4 regions of the Exiguobacterium sp. UBA6282 genome follow, and region 1 is predicted to be linked to each of the others. Evidence: riboswitches for the same ligand, from Rfam matches in the RefSeq annotation. Region 1 holds a riboswitch; each other region holds the start of a gene.

Region 1 (4,456 bases):
GCGATCTCACTACTTGGCTTCGCTCAACTTAAAAGCTGGATTTCGTTGATTGTCTTACGTGAAATGAAGCTCGCAAGTCCTTATGAATGGTCGAATGAGTTGCTGCGATCTTCCTTACATTGCGCAAAGCTCTGTGAGTTGTTTGCAACAGAAACAAGGACGCTGCAACAAGAGAGTGCCTATATGATCGGCTTGTTATCGCATATCGATGCGTTATTGTCCGTTGATATTGACGACATCATCGATCAATTGCCAATCGAGGATTCCTTGAAGATTGTCCTCCAAGGAAAAGACCATCCGTTCCGGGATTGTCTAGTGCTTGCGATCAGCGCAGATCGCGGTGATTTCGAACAGTTCGAATTGCTCAGTCAACGGTTAGGTGTATCACTTTCGCGAGCATATGCGTTACTGACGGAAAGTCAGGAGTGGCTTATGCAAAAAGAGATGCATCTTCAAGAAGAGACAGATGCCATTCTATAAAAAAAGAGCCCTGAGGCTCTTTTTTTATAGACATGGACCTGCTGACTTGATCGCATCCGTCGCACTTTCGAAACGAAGGAAATTATGTTGGAATTTCTCAGCAAGCGAACGCGCTTGTGTGTTGTATTCGTCAGGATTTGACCAGACGCGTACCGGATTGAGTAATTCACTTGGAACACCAGGAACTTCAAGTGGCATATGAAGTCCGAAGATTGGGTGCTCTTCTGTTGGAATCGCTGCAAGTGTTCCGTTGACGGCAGCGTTGACCATCGTCCGTGTATACGATAGCTTCATTCGACTACCTGTCCCGTAAGCACCGCCTGTCCAGCCTGTGTTGACGAGATAAACGGTCACACCGTGACGATCAATCAGTTCTCCGAGCATCGTCGCATACTTTTCAGGTATCAGTGGAAGAAATGGTGAACCGAAGCATGTCGAGAACGTTGCTTCCGGTTCCGTGATACCACGCTCTGTTCCAGCAAGTTTTGATGTATAACCTGATAGGAAATGATACATCGCTTGTTCTTTCGTCAATTTACTGATCGGAGGCAAGACGCCATACGCATCAGCCGTCAAGAAGACAATCGTCTTCGGATGACCAGCCCGTGATGGAACAGCGATGTTATCGATCGCTGTGATCGGATAAGCAGCACGTGTATTTTCTGTCAACGATGTGTCATCATAATCAGGATGACGAGATTCATCGAGCACGACGTTTTCAAGGACAGTTCCGAAACGGATCGCATCAAAAATTTGCGGTTCTTTTTCGCGTGACAGATTGACCGTCTTCGCATAACATCCACCTTCAATGTTGAAGACGCCGTCATGCGACCAACCATGCTCATCGTCACCGATCAATTGACGGCTATCGTCTGCTGACAGGGTGGTCTTACCAGTACCGGATAGACCGAAGAACAAGGCGACGTCGCCTTCGTGTCCGACGTTTGCTGAACAGTGCATCGAAAGGACATTTTCTTGTGGTAAGAGGTAGTTCATGACGGAAAAAATCGATTTTTTGATTTCGCCCGCATATTCGGTTCCGCCGATCAAGACGATCCGGTGTTCAAACGACATGGCGATGAATGTCTCGGAATTCGTTCCGTCAACGGTAGGATCTGCTTTGAAATGTGGCGCGTAGACGACCGTGAACGGTTCGAAGGCAGCCACTTCAGGATACTCGCGTAAAAAGAGTTGTTTGGCAAACAGGTTATGCCAAGCGTATTGTGTGAGCACACGAACCGGAAGGGTGAAGTGCGTATCTGCCCCAGCAGCAGCTTCTGTGTAGTAGAGCTGATCGGCTTCGTTCATGTAACGAAGAACCTTTTGTAACAATTGTTCAAATTTGTCTCCATCCATCGGTTGGTTAACATGACCCCAATCGATGTGAGACTCGCAGGAAGAATCACGGACGATGAACTTATCTTTCGGTGAACGACCTGTAAATTTCCCCGTTTCTACAGATAGTGCGCCGTTCTCAGCAAGGACACCTTCTTCGTTTCGAATCGCATGTTCGACAAGTTCAGCAACAGATAGTTGTTTGAACACATGCTCTTTCTTGAGTAGTTCTTCGATATTCAGGACCGTCATCGGCATCCTGACCCCACCTTTCCCCTACGTTGGTTTTGGCTCACTGCATTTAGTATGACACATTCATTATATATGACATACTAAAGGGAGCGCAATCATTTTCTGGTGCTGATTTCTATTTATCTGGAAACGCTTTCAGCATTAATAGTTTAACATCTCTTTTAAAAAGTTTCGACTAGAATTTGAAACCTTGCTTGACAGAGTAGGTACAACTTTATATCATGTAATTCGTAACGGATACTCTTATTCTGAGCAGGTGGAGGGAACAAGGCCCGAAGAAACCCGGCAACCGTCCTACATTAATTCATATATTAATGAGGGAAAAGGTGCTCTCCTGAAGCGAAGTAAACACTTCGAACGATAAGAGGGTAAAGGAAGAACGCACAACCTTTCCCTGACCATTTTTTGGACTTGGAAAGGTTTTTTTCATTTTACCGTCCCACTCAACTAGGGGAAATGAGTACACCGTCAAATTCTTTTTTGGGAGGGTCATACATGACAAACCTTAATCGCCGACTATTCACGTCGGAGTCAGTCACTGAAGGTCATCCAGATAAAATCTGTGACCAAATTTCGGATTCAATCCTCGATGCGATTCTTGCAGCGGATCCAAACGCACGTGTTGCGGCAGAAACTTCTGTTACAACAGGTCTCGTTCTCGTTGCAGGTGAGATCACGACATCCACTTACGTCGACATTCCAAAAGTCGTTCGTGAAACGATTCGTGAAATCGGCTACACACGCGCGAAATACGGTTTCGATGCGGATACATGTGCTGTATTGACATCGATCGATGAGCAATCAGCAGATATCGCTCTTGGTGTCGACCAAGCGCTTGAAGCACGTGAAGGTAGCATGTCTGATGCAGAAATCGATGCAATCGGTGCAGGAGACCAAGGTCTTATGTTCGGTTACGCAACGAAAGAAACACCAGAACTCATGCCACTTCCAATTTCGCTTTCGCACCGTCTCGCACGCCGTTTGGCAGAAGTGCGTAAAAACGGTCAACTCGACTACCTTCGTCCGGACGGAAAAACACAAGTCACGGTCGAATACAACGAGAACAACGAGCCGGTTCGTGTCGATACGATCGTCATCTCGACACAACATGCGGAAGAAGTTACGCTTGAGCAAATCCAAGCTGATTTGAAAGAACACGTCATCACACCGGTCATCCCGGCTGAATACATCGACGCAGCAACGAAATTCTTCATCAACCCAACTGGTCGTTTCGTCATTGGCGGACCACAAGGAGATGCTGGATTGACTGGTCGTAAGATCATCGTTGATACGTATGGTGGATACGCACGCCACGGCGGTGGAGCATTCTCAGGTAAAGATCCAACAAAAGTCGACCGTTCAGCTGCATACGCAGCACGTTACGTCGCGAAGAACCTCGTTGCTGCAGGTCTTGCAGACAAAGCAGAAGTTCAACTTGCGTACGCAATCGGTGTCGCGCACCCTGTATCAATCGCAGTTGATACATTCGGCACAGGAAAACTTCCTGAAGCACAACTCGTCGAATTGGTTGCTGAAAACTTCGATCTTCGTCCGGCTGGAATCATCAACATGCTTGATCTCCGTCGTCCGATCTATCGTCAAACAGCTGCATACGGTCACTTCGGTCGTACAGATGTTGAGCTTCCATGGGAGCAAACAGATAAAGCAGCAGTTCTTGAAGAACAAGCAAAACGTTTCGCATAATCAAAAAGTCCGGAAATCCTATGTGGGTTTTCGGGCTTTTTTGTTTCCGCGGAACTTTGCAGGAAACGAATGTTTTTTCTAGAAAAGGGTAAAAGTACATGAGTCGATTTGTATGAGTATAAAGGGGGGTTCCGATTATGGAAATACGCGAAGCTATTCCAGCTGATGCAGGACGTATTCATGACATTGCTATCACATCTTGGTTGGATACGTATGAAGAAATCTATTCCGAACGTTCGAAAGCGCATTTCGTGCAGGAGGCGTATCCGCAAGAAGAAGTCGTTCGTGCGATCCGGACGGCGGAAGAAGCACGGGGAGAGTATTTTTATGTCGGAATCATCGACGAGGAAATCGTCGGTTTCATTCATGCTGTTGATGTCGAAGGAACATGGGAAATCATTCGGCTTTACGTCTTGCCGGAATATCAGCAAAACGGAATCGGAAGACGTCTGATTCGTGAACTCGAACGACAAGGAGCCGTCCCACTCGAAGTCTACGTGGAAGCACGTAACTATAAAGCGCGTCAATTCCTGACCTCATTTGGTTTTGAAGAACTTAGTGAGATGACGGAAGAAGTGTTTGGGCAAGCGGAATCAGTCGTTCGTCTTCGTCATGTTGCCTCGTGAAATCCGTCTCGGGACGGTTTCGTTTGCGTTTGAAATAAGGTATCGTGAAAAGGAAGTAT
Region 2 (4,456 bases), on a different contig from region 1:
ACGAAAAATAATGAAGAATTTTTTGCTGAACTTGAGAAAGAAAAGAAGAAGACGGTCCGACGTGCACCTGCTAAACCGCGTACTGTCAAGAAGGAAGCAACGACGGAAAAATAACTATTGCGACGCGTAAAAAAATCGTTTAGTATAGGAAGGTAACTTACTCTGGCTCAGCAAATGGACCAGGGCGGAAGGAGAGAAATCAACCATGAAACAAGGAATTCACCCTAACTACAACAAAGTAGTATTTATGGATTCAACGACTGAGTACAAATTCTTAAGCGGTTCTACTCGTTCTTCGAACGAAACGATCACTTGGGAAGATGGTAACGAGTACCCACTCATCCGTGTGGATGTGTCTTCAGACTCGCACCCATTCTACACAGGTCGTCAAAAGTTCAACGCGGCAGATGGTCGTGTCGATCGCTTCAACAAAAAATACGGCCGCAAGTAATTACTTGCCGGTTCTTAAAAAACAGCCTGCCTCCATTACGGAAGCAGGCTGTTTTTGTATAGGCTGAATTGCGAACGGTACGTAAGGTACGTCTTTAAGACGAACGAGAAAGCAATCCCGCCGACGATCCCGATCAAGTACGGCATGGCATCTGGATGTGCCAAGATGTAGTCGACGACTTTATGGAACGAGATATGACGACCAACAAAGTAGCCGGCGCCCAAGAACACACTGACCCAAATCAAAGCACCTGTATACGCGTAACTCGCAAAAATGCGAAACGGCATTTTTGAAACACCTGCAAAAAAGGCAGAGAGTTGGCGAAGACCAGGTATGTAGTAACCGATGATCAAGACCGATTTGCCGTAACGACGAAATCCGGCTTCAGCGGAGAGAATGTGTTTTTCTGAGATGCGCATCTTTGGTCCGACGCGATGCAACAGGGGCATGCCGAGTTTTAAGCCCAGCACGTAGCTAATCGTCATTCCGATGCAACTGCCAGCGTAAGCGGCAAGAATCGTACCGAACAGCGGTAGATTGCCTTGATGCATCCAAAAACCGGACAGGACGAGCAAGGTCTCATCAGGAACCGGCAATCCCACGATACCACCTGCGAGAAGGACGGAAAGACCAAGGGCGCCATATTGGTGCAGAATGTCATGTAAGAGATGATGAATCGGGGACACCTTCTTTCGCGAGAATCTTCTTCTTTAGTGTACAGGAAATGGATGAAGGTTGGAATGAAAGGACAAAAATTCTAGGTAAAGAAAAAATGAATTTTGATTTCCGGAAGTCAACCCTTTTTCTCAATACCGTTTCGAGCTATACTCGTTAAAGTGACTATTTTTAGAGGACGGTGTCGGACGATGATGCATGTAATAAATCAGTACGGCTGGATCGAAGTAATTTGTGGTAGTATGTTTTCCGGGAAATCGGAAGAGTTGATTCGTCGTGTCAGACGGGCACAGTACGGCAAACTGCCCGTTCAAGTATTCAAGCCGGCAATCGACGACCGGTACCATGAAGAGCATGTCGTCTCTCACATCGGAAATTCCGTCGTGGCGATTCCAATGGCGACGAGTCGTGATCTCTATGCAGCAGTAGCGGAAGAAACACAAATTGTCGGAATTGATGAAGTTCAATTCTTTGATGATGAGATCGTTCAAGTCATCGAAGCACTTGCGCAAGACGGAAAACGCGTCATTTGTGCAGGACTCGATCAGGATTTCCGGGCAGAGCCATTTGGCAAGATGCCGGAATTACTGGCGCGCGCAGAATTTGTGACGAAACTTCAGGCGATCTGTCTCTCATGTGGCGATCCGGCTTCCCGGACACAACGTTTGATTGATGGAAAACCAGCGAACTATGATGATCCGATCATTTTAGTCGGCGCTTCAGAATCGTATGAGCCACGGTGCCGCCACTGCCATGAAGTGCCAGGAAAGCCGAAGCCGCTCCAAACGATGCAACACCAAAAAGGATAAACAAAAAAGACGAACCGATGATGGTCGTCCTTTGATGTAACAGCTGTTCGCTTCTAAGTGAAGACGAATAGCTGTTTTTTTATTATCCCGTTTCCTGTGAGACACGGCTCGAGCGTTCGATGAAACGAATCGTCTCACGCACGATCAAATCCTGATCATGATCGAGGGTCGCGACGTGGTACGAGTTGAGGAGACAGTAGATTCGTTTATCATTCGTCCCGATATGCTGATGCAGGTAATCCGAGCTCGACGGCGGAACGACGTGATCGGTTGCCGAGTAAAGAATCAATGTCGGTAGAAGGATCGATCCAAGGCGTCCTTTCGTCTCATCCATCAAGCGGACGAGTTCGAATGCACAACGACTCGGAACGAGGTCATAGATGATTTCGAAAGCAGACCGTTTGATATCCGGTGCCCCTTCTGGTAAGTACTGTGGACCATCTTCAAACGACAATGCTTCATAAGACGGAACGGAGAGAGCGGCATTGATCGTAATGATGCCTGAAAATGGAATCCCGTCAGCGGCGAGCGATAGTGCGAGCGTCGCGCCCATCGATTGACCGATGACGAAGACTTGATCGCATGTTTCTTGTAAACGTGCATAGCCGTCTTGCAGGCTCTGCTTCCAACATCGAGCAGTCGATTGTTCGAACTCACGGACGTTCGTCCCGTGACCACGCAAACGTGGAGCATAGACAGTGAATCCTTTAGCAGCAAATGCCTCACCGACGTCCCGAACACTTTGCGGGGTCGCATTAAAACCATGACAGATTAAAATGCCGATCGGTCCACCTTGAAGATAAAATGCTTCAGCACCAGTCAATACAGGATAGTTCATCATTACTATTTTTCCTCCATTCGTGAAAAAAACTCGTCAACGTCACTGCTTGGACGCCCACGAGTTTTTCACCGTATCATCCAAAGCCGCGCTTTGCTGGTCGGAGCACCTTACAGATTGCAGGTTGCCGTGAAGTCATAGAGCCAGGTCTCTCGTTCACTCTTGATAAATATCATATTGGAATTGTCGGATTAATCATTGAAACGATGGTAGCACGACCGAAAATGCCTTGTCAAATCGTTCTGGACGAATCGTGATTTATTCTTTCAGCTAACTCATAACTTATGACTCAATCGATATGCGCCAAATGGATTATTTTTGCAAAGTTGGTTGACTTTTAAAGGTTCGACCCGTAATGTAAAAATTAGTTTTACGACATAAGCAACAACGCAACAACACACATACGAATTTCATACCGCAATACTTATCCAGAGAGGTGGAGGGACTGGCCCTACGAAACCTCGGCAACAGACTCATTATGAGCACTGTGCCAATTCCATCAGACAGATGTCTGAGAGATGAGTGGAGTGGATTCTGCCACTGTGCGGATCCAGGTCTCTTCTTGTTTCTCAAGAAGGGACCTTTTTTGTTGAATGAAGGGGGAAAACGGAATGATTGCATTTCATCAAGTCAAAAAAACGTACGTCACGAAGGATCAGACGATCGCAGCACTCGACGGTGTCGACCTGACGATCGAGAAAGGCGAAATCTTCGGTGTCATCGGCTTTAGCGGTGCCGGGAAAAGTTCATTGCTCCGCTGCGTCAACCTGTTAGAACGACCGACGTCAGGAACAGTGACGGTCGACGGGGAAGATTTAACACAACTATCACCAAAAAAATTACGCCAAGCGAAACAGCGGATCGGGATGATCTTTCAACACTTCAATCTATTGAATGCAAACACGGTCTTTACGAACGTTGCGAAACCACTCGTTCTCGCAGGTGTCAAGAAAGACGAGATTCGTCGCCGGGTGACGGAATTACTCGAATTCGTCGATCTTGCGGACAAGGCGGATCATTACCCGGATCAATTATCCGGCGGACAAAAGCAACGTGTCGGCATCGCCCGGGCACTAGCGACGCAACCATCCGTGCTCTTATGTGACGAAGCGACGTCAGCACTCGATCCTCAGACGACACATCATATTCTCCAGTTATTAAAACGCATCAATGCGGAATACGGGATCACCATTCTCTTGATCACCCATGAGATGGGCGTCATCCGGGAGATTTGTGACCGGGTCGCCGTCATCGAAGCCGGGAAGCTGATCGAGTCAGGAACAGTCTTTGATGTCTTTTCGAATCCGCAGACCGAGACAGCGAAAAACTTCGTCCGCTCCGTCATGCATGATGAAATTCCGGCATCAATTCGTCAGTTGATTGAGTCACGGAATGCGCATCCGATCTATAAGATTCATTTTCTCGGACATCACACCGGGCAACCACTCTTATCGCAAGTCGCAAAACGCTTCGACGTCGATGTCAACATCCTGCACGGTAGCATCACGGAGTTACAGGAAACACCGTTCGGTACATTACTTGTTGAACTGATCGGTGAAACAATCGAAGTAAAACGGGCCTTACAGTACATCGATCAGGCACAGGTGACCGTCGAGGAGGTGCTTGCTGATGCTAGTTAACTACAGTGATATCTGGACAGCATTTTTGCAGACGATGACGATG
Region 3 (4,456 bases), on a different contig from region 1:
GAGTCCGTATGTGAAGGTATTCAACAAGAAAGCAGTTGCTCCAGCGTCAATCAATCGTTTGGCTTGATCCTTGAGCGTAAAGACGGGACCACTAAGTGTGATCGCATACAACGCACGTTTACCGGTCCGGTGGAAATGAGCATCGATAACCTCACGTCCGATCCGTGCCCGATCAATCGTCGGTGTCAACGGATTGTCATATAGGATCTCATCGTCCTTGACGAGATCGATCCCACCAGCAAGTTGTCCTTCGAGTTGATCACGAAGGAACGATAAATCGCGTCCGATGACCCCTTTGAAGATGCTCATTAACAGTGGACGATCTTCGACACCAATCAAGGAACGAACCCCTTCAATCCCGAACTTCGCACCTGGAAAATCCGACGTGAATGTATCGGGTAGTAGCAGTTCTGTTAATTTGATTTCACCGTCGAGTGAAAGTTTCCCGAAGACGGTCGTCAAGATCGCAGAAAAGTCGCGCGATACATTGTGTTCCGGGTAACGAATCGTGATATAGCCTTTACCGTCGCGCTCTTCCGTATGTACGACTTCTCCTTTGAATGAGGCGAGTTGTTGTTGCTCAAGATGATTCAGCTCCGTCCAGGAACCAACCGTCAGACCAAGCGCGAGTTGTTCGGCGCGTTGCTCCAGTCGATCGCGGGCGGTCAATTGATAAGTAGCTGTGATGTAAGCCATGTCTTTCCTCCTTCAATAAAAAAATGGTCTCTTGTCAGCGACAAGAGACCATGAATGATTCGAACGTGGACTCTTATCTGTCAGCTTAGTAGCTGCAAGAATTAGCACCGTGCCAAAAGGTCGGTTGCTGCGACATCGTAGGGCTTGTCCCTCCGTCTGCTCTTGATAAGAATTGGATGAAATTGTGAAATCTAATTGCAATTTTTACATGAGAGTCACGACTTGTCAAACTATTTTTAGAAAATTTATTTTTTTGAAAATACTCTTTCTATATATGGAGCGAAAACGATATCCGTTTCTGCTTGATTTCGATTTGACAGCAGGGAAGAGGATTGCGTAAGATTCAAATCAATATCACACACGACAACTACATACGACTCTTATCGCGAGTTGGCAGAGGGAATTGGCCCGATGACGCCGCAGCAACCGACCACTTGGCACGGTGCTACATCCAACAGACGTTTCGTCTGAGAGATAAGAGGACGCAGTGACTTTCCTGCGCCTCTTTTCGATGACGAAAAGAGGCGCTTTTTCGTGTATCACACAGGGGGAACTGAGATGACATACAAAGCATTTACAGAACAGGACGCGATCGAACGGGTCCGCTCACTAGGACTGATCGGCGACGGAGCCGTCGAAGCAGAAGAGATTGGCGACGGCAATCTCAACCTTGTCTTTCGAATTCGAGAAGGTGAACATCGATTGATTCTAAAACAAGCACTTCCGTACGCGAAAGTCGTCGGTGAAAGCTGGCCACTATCACTCGAGCGGGCGTGGATCGAGCAATCCGCACTCCGTGAATTCGCCCGGCATGCCGTGCCGTTCGTACCGCGTGTTTTTCATGCTAGTCACGACGAGGCGTATACGGTCATGGAAGATCTTTCACATCTGACAATCGTTCGAAGCGGTTTACTCGCAGGTGAACAGTATCCGTTGCTTGCGGAACATATTGGTTCTTATCTCGCTCGGACTTTATTCCATACATCGGACTTTGCGCTTGGTCCGGTTGAAAAAAAACGTGTCGCCCGAACGTACTACAATCCGGACTTGTGCGACATCACGGAAAAATTAATCTTCACGGATCCGTTCCATGACGCGGAGACGAACGAGATTGAAGCCGGGCTTGAAGAAGAGGTGGCACGTCTATGGGCGGACGATGAGTTGAAACGCGAAGTCGCAAAACTCGAAGCGCTTTTCATCACGAAAGGAGATGCGTTGCTACACGGCGATCTACATACAGGAAGCATCTTTGCTTCGGCAACGGAAACGAAAGTCATCGATCCAGAATTCGCCTTTTATGGTCCATTCGGATTTGATGTCGGACAGTTCATCGCCCACTTATTCTTTGCAGCATACCCGGATTATTCAGCACTTCGTGATGCCCGGATTCGCGACATCGATACGTTCTGGCTGACGTTCGCTTCGACGTTCCGCGCCTTATGGGAACGCGAAGCCGTCGAACCATTCCGGACATCGGGACTCGTCGACGATGTACTGAGCACGATCTTGCAGGATGCCCTTGGCTTTGCCGGTTGCGAACTGATTCGTCGGACGATCGGACTCGCACCAGTCGCTGATTTAGAAACGATTAGTTCTATGACGGAACGACTAGAACGAAAACAACATGCTTTACGTTTAGGATCGGCGTTAATCAAACGTCGGACCGAATGCCGGACATTTGATGATTTACGAAACTTCGACGTAACGGAGGAACTTAGCCGATGAGTACATTCGTTCAAAGTATTCGTTATGAAGATCGTGTCTTGACGATTCTCGATCAGACACGTCTACCGCAGGAAGAACACTATGAAGTCATTACCGATCTTGCACAAGCGGTCGAAGCGATTAAACAACTGCGCGTCCGAGGGGCGCCTGCGATCAGTTTATTTGGCGGATTCGTACTCGTTCAAGAGGCGTACCGGTTTGAAGCAGAACTGTCGATCTATAAGCAGACTTTGCTTGAGACATCAGCGACGTTACTCGCGACACGACCGACGGCTGTTAACTTACGAAATGTCCTTGATCAATTGAATCCAATCATTCAAGACGGGACGTCGGTAGAAGAGATCCGCGAACGGCTCGAGCAGCGGACGATTGCCTTATACGATCAGGATGCGCAGACGTCACGTCAAATCGGGATTCATGCACTTGAATTGTTCCAGTCAGGTGACCGGATCCTAACGATCTGTAATGCTGGATCGATTGCGACCGCTGCTTATGGAACAGCACTTGCGCCATTCTATATCGCAAAAGAACGCGGCATTGAATTATCGGTTTTTGCGAGTGAGACGCGACCATTACTGCAGGGAGCACGACTGACGACATGGGAGCTACAACGTGCCGGCATCGATGTCACGCTAATTACAGATAACATGGTCGCCCATACGCTGAAAGAAAAACAGATCGATGCAATCATCGTCGGGGCGGACCGGATTACACGCAACGGAGATACGGCGAATAAGATCGGAACGTTCCAACTAGCATTACTCGCTCAAGCTTTCGGTATCCCGTTTTACGTCGCAGCACCGCTCTCGACGTTTGATTTCTCACTTGTTTCCGGAGACGCGATCGAAATTGAAGAACGTGATCCGCAGGAAGTGACGACTGTCCAAGATGTTGCGACAGCACCAGAAGGAGTTGCTGTCTTCAACCCAGCTTTTGATGTCACACCACACACATTGATCACGGGCATCATCACCGAACTTGGTATTATCACGCAACCGAATGAAGAAACGATTGAAAAATTAACGGGGCTTCAACCCCTCGGATAAGGAGACAATTCATGAAAAAATTAGCTTACGCCGTCCTAGCACCGGCCTTATTACTAGCGGCTTGTGCGAATGGAGAAGCGACGACGAAAGTCGTCAAGGATGTACCAAAAGGAGTTCAATCGGACGTCAAGATCGCCGTCATCCGTAACCTCGCATCGGACGACCATACGAAGCAATTCCTTGATGGCGCACGAAGTGAAGGAGAAGCGCTCGGCTTTAAAGTCAGCACGTTCATTTCGGAAGGTAACGATGTCAAGTTCAAGGAACTGGTCGCGCAGGCGATTCAGCAAGAGTATGATGGGCTCATCATTTCGCACGGTAAGGAAGACTATGCCTATGACATGATCAAACCAGCAGTCGATAAAGGACTGAAGGTCGTGACGTTCGATACGGTCACGAAGAAAAAAGGGGCATCTCTACAAGACGTGACGGAAACGTTCCAAAACGATCATCAACTTGCGAAGCTATCACTCGATGAAGTGACGAAGGTGACGGACAAAAAGCCGGTCCGTGTCATCAAACTCTGGTTCGGACCAGGTTTTGCCCCGCTCGATCGTCGTCAGGAAATCTATAAGACGTACGAAGCAGACGGCAAAATCAAAACGCTTGAGACGGTTGGACCGACGAACTTCCAAGATGTCCAAGGGGATATCGCGACAAAGATGAATGCCATTCTCGCGAAATACCCGAAAGGAAGCGTTGATGCCGTTTGGGGAGCATGGGACGAAGTCGCAAAAGGCGCTTACAAATCGCTCAAGGATAATAAACGTCAAGAAATCCCATTGATCTCGATCGATGTCTCAAATCAGGACATCAACCTGATGCGTGAGAAAGGCAGCAACTGGGTTTCGACGAGTGCGGTGGATCCATTCCTGATTGGACAAACGGACATGCGACTACTGGCTAAGAAAATCGCCGGAGAGAAGACACCAGATAGCTTTGATCTCGATGCGAAACTCGTTGAGCAGAAGGCATTGAAGCAGGACACA
Region 4 (4,456 bases), on a different contig from region 1:
GACTATTACTATTACGATGAAGAACGGGCGGACGAAATCAATGCCAACTTTGATCTTTATGTCATTCCGTTAGCGGATGCATTCCGAAAAGAATTCGTACCGACGTTGCGGAAGTACACCCGCCTTATCAAGAAATTAAAAATTCCAGTCGTCGTCATCGGTGTAGGCTTACGTGCACCGTTTGAACCAGATCTAGACGGCGGATTCCCGTTCGATGAAGATGTCAAAGCATTCGTCAGCGCTGTACTTGAGCGCTCAAGCATGCTTGGTCTTCGTGGGGAAATCACGTCGAAATACTTGACGCGTCTTGGTTTTCGCGAAGGCATTGATCATCGTGTCATCGGATGTCCTTCGATGTACGCGTTTGGTCGCGACTTACATATTCGTGAAACGAACATTACGCCCGAGTCGATGATTACGGTCAACTCGTCACGTTTAGCACCACAAAATGTTCTTGATTTCATTACGCGCGGAATGGAAGAGTATCCGAATCATTACTTCATTCCCCAATGGATGAAGGAACTGAAATTGACGTATACAGGAACGCATCCGATCGCAGATTTGTCCGTGACGAACTATCCGGTGAAGATGTCGGATCCTGCTTACATGAACGATCGTGTTCGTTTCTTCTTGAACGCACAAACATGGTTCGATTTCATCGGGCAGGCAGACCTCAGTTTTGGTGCGCGCTTGCATGGAAATATCACAGCAACGCTTGCGGGTACGCCGAGTATCCTCATTCCAAAGGATGCACGAATGCGCGAACTAACGGATTATCATCAGTTGACGCATATTTGGGCGAACGACATCAAAGCGGATACACAATTATCCGACGTCGTAGCCAATGCTGATTTCCAAAGTCCGGCACGTGTTCAAGCACGTAACTTCGACAACTTCGTTGATTTCTTGAACGTGAATGATCTTGAACACATTTACCAAGAGACGAATTATCCTGAGAATGTGCCGTTTGACCGTCAAATGGCGCAAGCGGAACTACTTCCACCGGTTCAACCGATTTCTGGCGTGAGTCTCGAAGAAGCAGTCGCCCGTTTCGAACGGTTCTTCCCAGAACAAGAGAAAAAAATCGCAGATACACAAATAAAGGCAAAAGAGAAATTAGCCGAAAAAGATAAAAAAATCGCGGATGCGCAAAAACAGGCAAAAGCGCAATTGGCCGAAAAAGATAAGAAAATCAAAGCATTGCAGAAACAAACAACGACGACTCAAAAAGATCAGGAAATTGCGGCGCTCAAAGCGCAACTGGCTGCCCAAACGAAGAAAATGAAGCACCAGCAAGGGACATTGAACCGAAAAGCGGTTCGGGCAGCCTTAAAGACAGCGGATCTATTCGCAAAAAAATAAAGTGTTCTAACATTCCGGGTCATTACGATACGGAATGTTTTTTTGGTAGGAGTATTCTGAATTGTGTTGACAATTCGGAAAAGGCTTGATAGGGTTAGGAACAATTACATACTTATCCAGAGAGGTGGAGGGACTGGCCCTATGAAACCTCAGCAACAGGTCGAAAGATACTGTGCTAATTCCTGCGGGTGTTGCACCCGATCGATAAGATTTCCGAATTGTCGACCGACGCATCCGTGAGGATGCGTTTTTTGTTTGAAATAGGTGGAACGAGGAGGAAATGGATTCATGAAAACGAGCGGAGCGTTTCGACGCAAGATGGAATCACGTCATCTGATCATGCTGTCGTTAGGAGGCGTCATTGGAACAGGATTATTTTTAAGTACAGGTTATACGTTGGAACAAGCGGGACGTGTCGGAACGATTTTGTCGTATTTGATCGGAGCCGTCGTCGTCTACTTAGTCATGCTAAGTCTTGGCGAACTCGCTGTACACATGCCGGAAACCGGATCATTCCATAAGTACGCAACGAAGTATATCGGACCCGGTACCGGTTATACGGTGGCCTGGCTCTACTGGCTGACGTGGACGGTCGCCCTTGGTTCAGAATTCACGGCAGCAGGCATTTTAATGCAACGTTGGTTCCCGTCGATTCCAGTCTGGGTGTTCAGTGCATTATTCGCTGCGATGATCCTTGGTATCAACGTCTTGAAGGTCCGCGTATTTGCTGAAGTCGAGTTTTGGTTCTCCGCCATTAAGGTCGTAACGATCATTGCGTTCATTTTACTTGGTGCGGGAGCCATCGTTGGCTTCATCCCATTACAAGATGGTAGCCCAGCACCATTCTTTTCTTCCTTAACGGAAGGAGGATTGTTTCCAAATGGGGCATTTGCGATCTTCATGACGATGCTTGCTGTGAACTTTGCTTACTCAGGAACGGAATTGATCGGCGTCGCAGCGGGTGAAGCGGTCGATCCGAAGCGGACGATTCCGCTTGCGATCCGAACAACGATTTTGCGACTCGTTCTCTTTTTCGTCGGTACGATCATCGTATTAGCCGTCTTATTGCCAACGGAAGGGAAGGGCGTGCTCGAAAGTCCGTTCGTTGCCGTGTTCGAACGAATCGGAATTCCGTATGCGGCAGACGTGATGAACTTCGTCATTCTGACAGCGATCTTGTCGGCAGCGAACTCTGGGCTTTACGCTGCCTCCCGGATGCTTTGGTCGCTTGCGAACGAACGCATGATTCCGCGTTTCTTCGCCCAGGTGACACCAAGTGGGGTTCCACTACGAGCTGTATTGTTCAGCATGCTTGGCGGAGGACTTGCTTTGCTGTCTAGCATCTATGCAGCAGGAAGTGTCTATATTGCGCTCGTCTCGATTTCCGGCCTTGCTGTCGTCGTCGTCTGGATGAGTATCAGCGTTGCGCAGTATCGCTTCCGGAAACAATTCCTCCGCGAAGGGCATACGGTCGACGAATTGGTCTATCGTACACCACTCTTTCCATTGGTACCGATCGCCGCTTTCGTCGTCTGTTTGATTTCCCTGATTGGTATCGGATTTGATCCGACGCAACGAGTCGCCTTGTATTGCGGTATCCCATTCATCGTGATCTGTTATGTCGTTCATGCGTTCACGAATTCTTCTCAGAAACGGAGTGTTGAAGATGTCCCGAATCAAAAATCCAGTTGATCAACGATTACAGGAAGTTCCTTTCCTAATTTTAGATGGTGCGCTTGCGACTGAACTCGAACAAAAGGGATTCGACCTGAACGATCCACTCTGGTCAGCACGCCTCTTAATCGAAGCACCGGAACAGATTGAGCGTGTCCATCACGATTACTTTGAAGTGGGCGCCGATGTTGCGATCACCTCAAGCTATCAAGCAAGTATCGAAGGATTCAAGCAACGTCACATCACGACCGAGGAAGCACAAGCGTTAATTCGACAAACGGTTACCTTAGCGCAAGATGCACGGACGCGTAGCGGAAAGAGTGCCGCATTGATCGCGGGATCAGTTGGTCCTTATGGTGCCTACTTAGCAGATGGTTCTGAGTATCGCGGTCATTATGGTGTGTCAGCAGATGTGCTAGAAGCCTTCCACAGACCGCGCATCGAAGCATTGATTGAAGCGGGGGCTGATCTGCTGGCATTCGAGACGATTCCGTCGCTTGAGGAAGCTGTCGTGTTGTTCGGGATTCTCGAAGCGTTCCCGGAAGTATCTGCTTGGCTGACGTTCTCGCTTCAAGATGCGACGCACATCAGTGAGGGAACACCGCTTGCGATATGCATCGAGACAATCGGACAGCATCCGCAACTTGCAGCAATCGGTGCAAATTGTTTTCCAGCATCCTACGCGACCGACTTCATCCGTCACGTTAAGACGTTGACGAGTGTTCCAATCATCGTCTATCCGAACTCCGGTGAAGTCTATGATCCGGTCGCAAAGACGTGGTCGGGTACGAATCAGTGCACGTCGTTCCAAGCCATCGCAAAGACATGGTATGAAGCTGGAGCACGATTGATTGGCGGTTGTTGTAGAACTTCACCGGAACATATCGCGCAAATTCGTTCGGTTTGCCAGGTTTCTCATACGTGATGAATGATGACGAAAAAACGGACACGAAATCAATCGATTTCGCGTCCGTTTTTTTAATGGTGTGATTCCATTACCGTTCGCGCAAGGCGCGATTGAATTGTTGCAATAGGCGTCCGAAATCTTCTGCATCATCCGCTGGCCAGTCTGTCAGTAGACGTTCGATGCTCGCGAGACGTGCGGTTCGGTAGATGGTGAGTTCTTGTTGTCCTTTATCTGTAATATGATAGAAGAAGGCTCGCCCATCTGTCGGATCTTTTACTTTTTCAACGAGTTGCTTCTGATCGAGTGCCGCTGCTTGGCGACTGACGGTCGAGACATCGAGCTGAAGTTCACGGGCAAGTGTTTTAACACCGACGTTGCCGGAATCCGCTAATTGTCGCAGTAAGAGATAAGAAGCACGGTCCAAATTACGATTGTCTGCCGTCGCCGTCGTTAAACGCCGGATCAGGATCGCTAACTCGAGTTCAATGGTTTCGAGTGATTGTTGAGACATCG

Evidence for each region. Region 1 has a riboswitch for S-adenosylmethionine ahead of metK (methionine adenosyltransferase). Riboswitches for the same ligand answer to the same signal wherever they lie in the genome.
Region 2: another riboswitch for S-adenosylmethionine. It lies ahead of B2751_RS03415 (alpha/beta hydrolase); the one in region 1 lies ahead of metK (methionine adenosyltransferase).
Region 3: another riboswitch for S-adenosylmethionine. It lies ahead of mtnK (S-methyl-5-thioribose kinase); the one in region 1 lies ahead of metK (methionine adenosyltransferase).
Region 4: another riboswitch for S-adenosylmethionine. It lies ahead of B2751_RS14780 (amino acid permease); the one in region 1 lies ahead of metK (methionine adenosyltransferase).

Annotation. Positions count from the first base shown of each region.
Region 1 covers NZ_DJUM01000024.1:64,991-69,446, forward strand. Annotated here, with positions in the region: gene B2751_RS08050 (EAL and HDOD domain-containing protein) at 1-480, shown strand, start outside; gene pckA (phosphoenolpyruvate carboxykinase (ATP)) at 505-2,073, opposite strand; SAM riboswitch class I at 2,308-2,434, shown strand; gene metK (methionine adenosyltransferase) at 2,563-3,771, shown strand; gene B2751_RS08065 (GNAT family N-acetyltransferase) at 3,909-4,397, shown strand.
Region 2 covers NZ_DJUM01000013.1:61,783-66,238, forward strand. Annotated here, with positions in the region: gene rho (transcription termination factor Rho) at 1-114, shown strand, start outside; gene B2751_RS03400 (type B 50S ribosomal protein L31) at 206-451, shown strand; gene B2751_RS03405 (DedA family protein) at 487-1,137, opposite strand; gene B2751_RS03410 (thymidine kinase) at 1,321-1,935, shown strand; gene B2751_RS03415 (alpha/beta hydrolase) at 2,018-2,776, opposite strand; SAM riboswitch class I at 2,844-2,945, opposite strand; SAM riboswitch class I at 3,195-3,298, shown strand; gene B2751_RS03420 (methionine ABC transporter ATP-binding protein) at 3,385-4,413, shown strand; gene B2751_RS03425 (methionine ABC transporter permease) at 4,403-4,456, shown strand, end outside.
Region 3 covers NZ_DJUM01000028.1:23,002-27,457, forward strand. Annotated here, with positions in the region: gene B2751_RS08820 (2,3-diketo-5-methylthiopentyl-1-phosphate enolase) at 1-696, opposite strand, end outside; SAM riboswitch class I at 767-868, opposite strand; SAM riboswitch class I at 1,074-1,177, shown strand; gene mtnK (S-methyl-5-thioribose kinase) at 1,255-2,421, shown strand; gene mtnA (S-methyl-5-thioribose-1-phosphate isomerase) at 2,418-3,467, shown strand; gene B2751_RS08835 (sugar ABC transporter substrate-binding protein) at 3,479-4,456, shown strand, end outside.
Region 4 covers NZ_DJUM01000055.1:42,466-46,921, reverse strand. Annotated here, with positions in the region: gene B2751_RS14785 (polysaccharide pyruvyl transferase family protein) at 1-1,362, shown strand, start outside; SAM riboswitch class I at 1,472-1,573, shown strand; gene B2751_RS14780 (amino acid permease) at 1,651-3,054, shown strand; gene mmuM (homocysteine S-methyltransferase) at 3,029-3,961, shown strand; gene B2751_RS14770 (MarR family winged helix-turn-helix transcriptional regulator) at 4,032-4,454, opposite strand.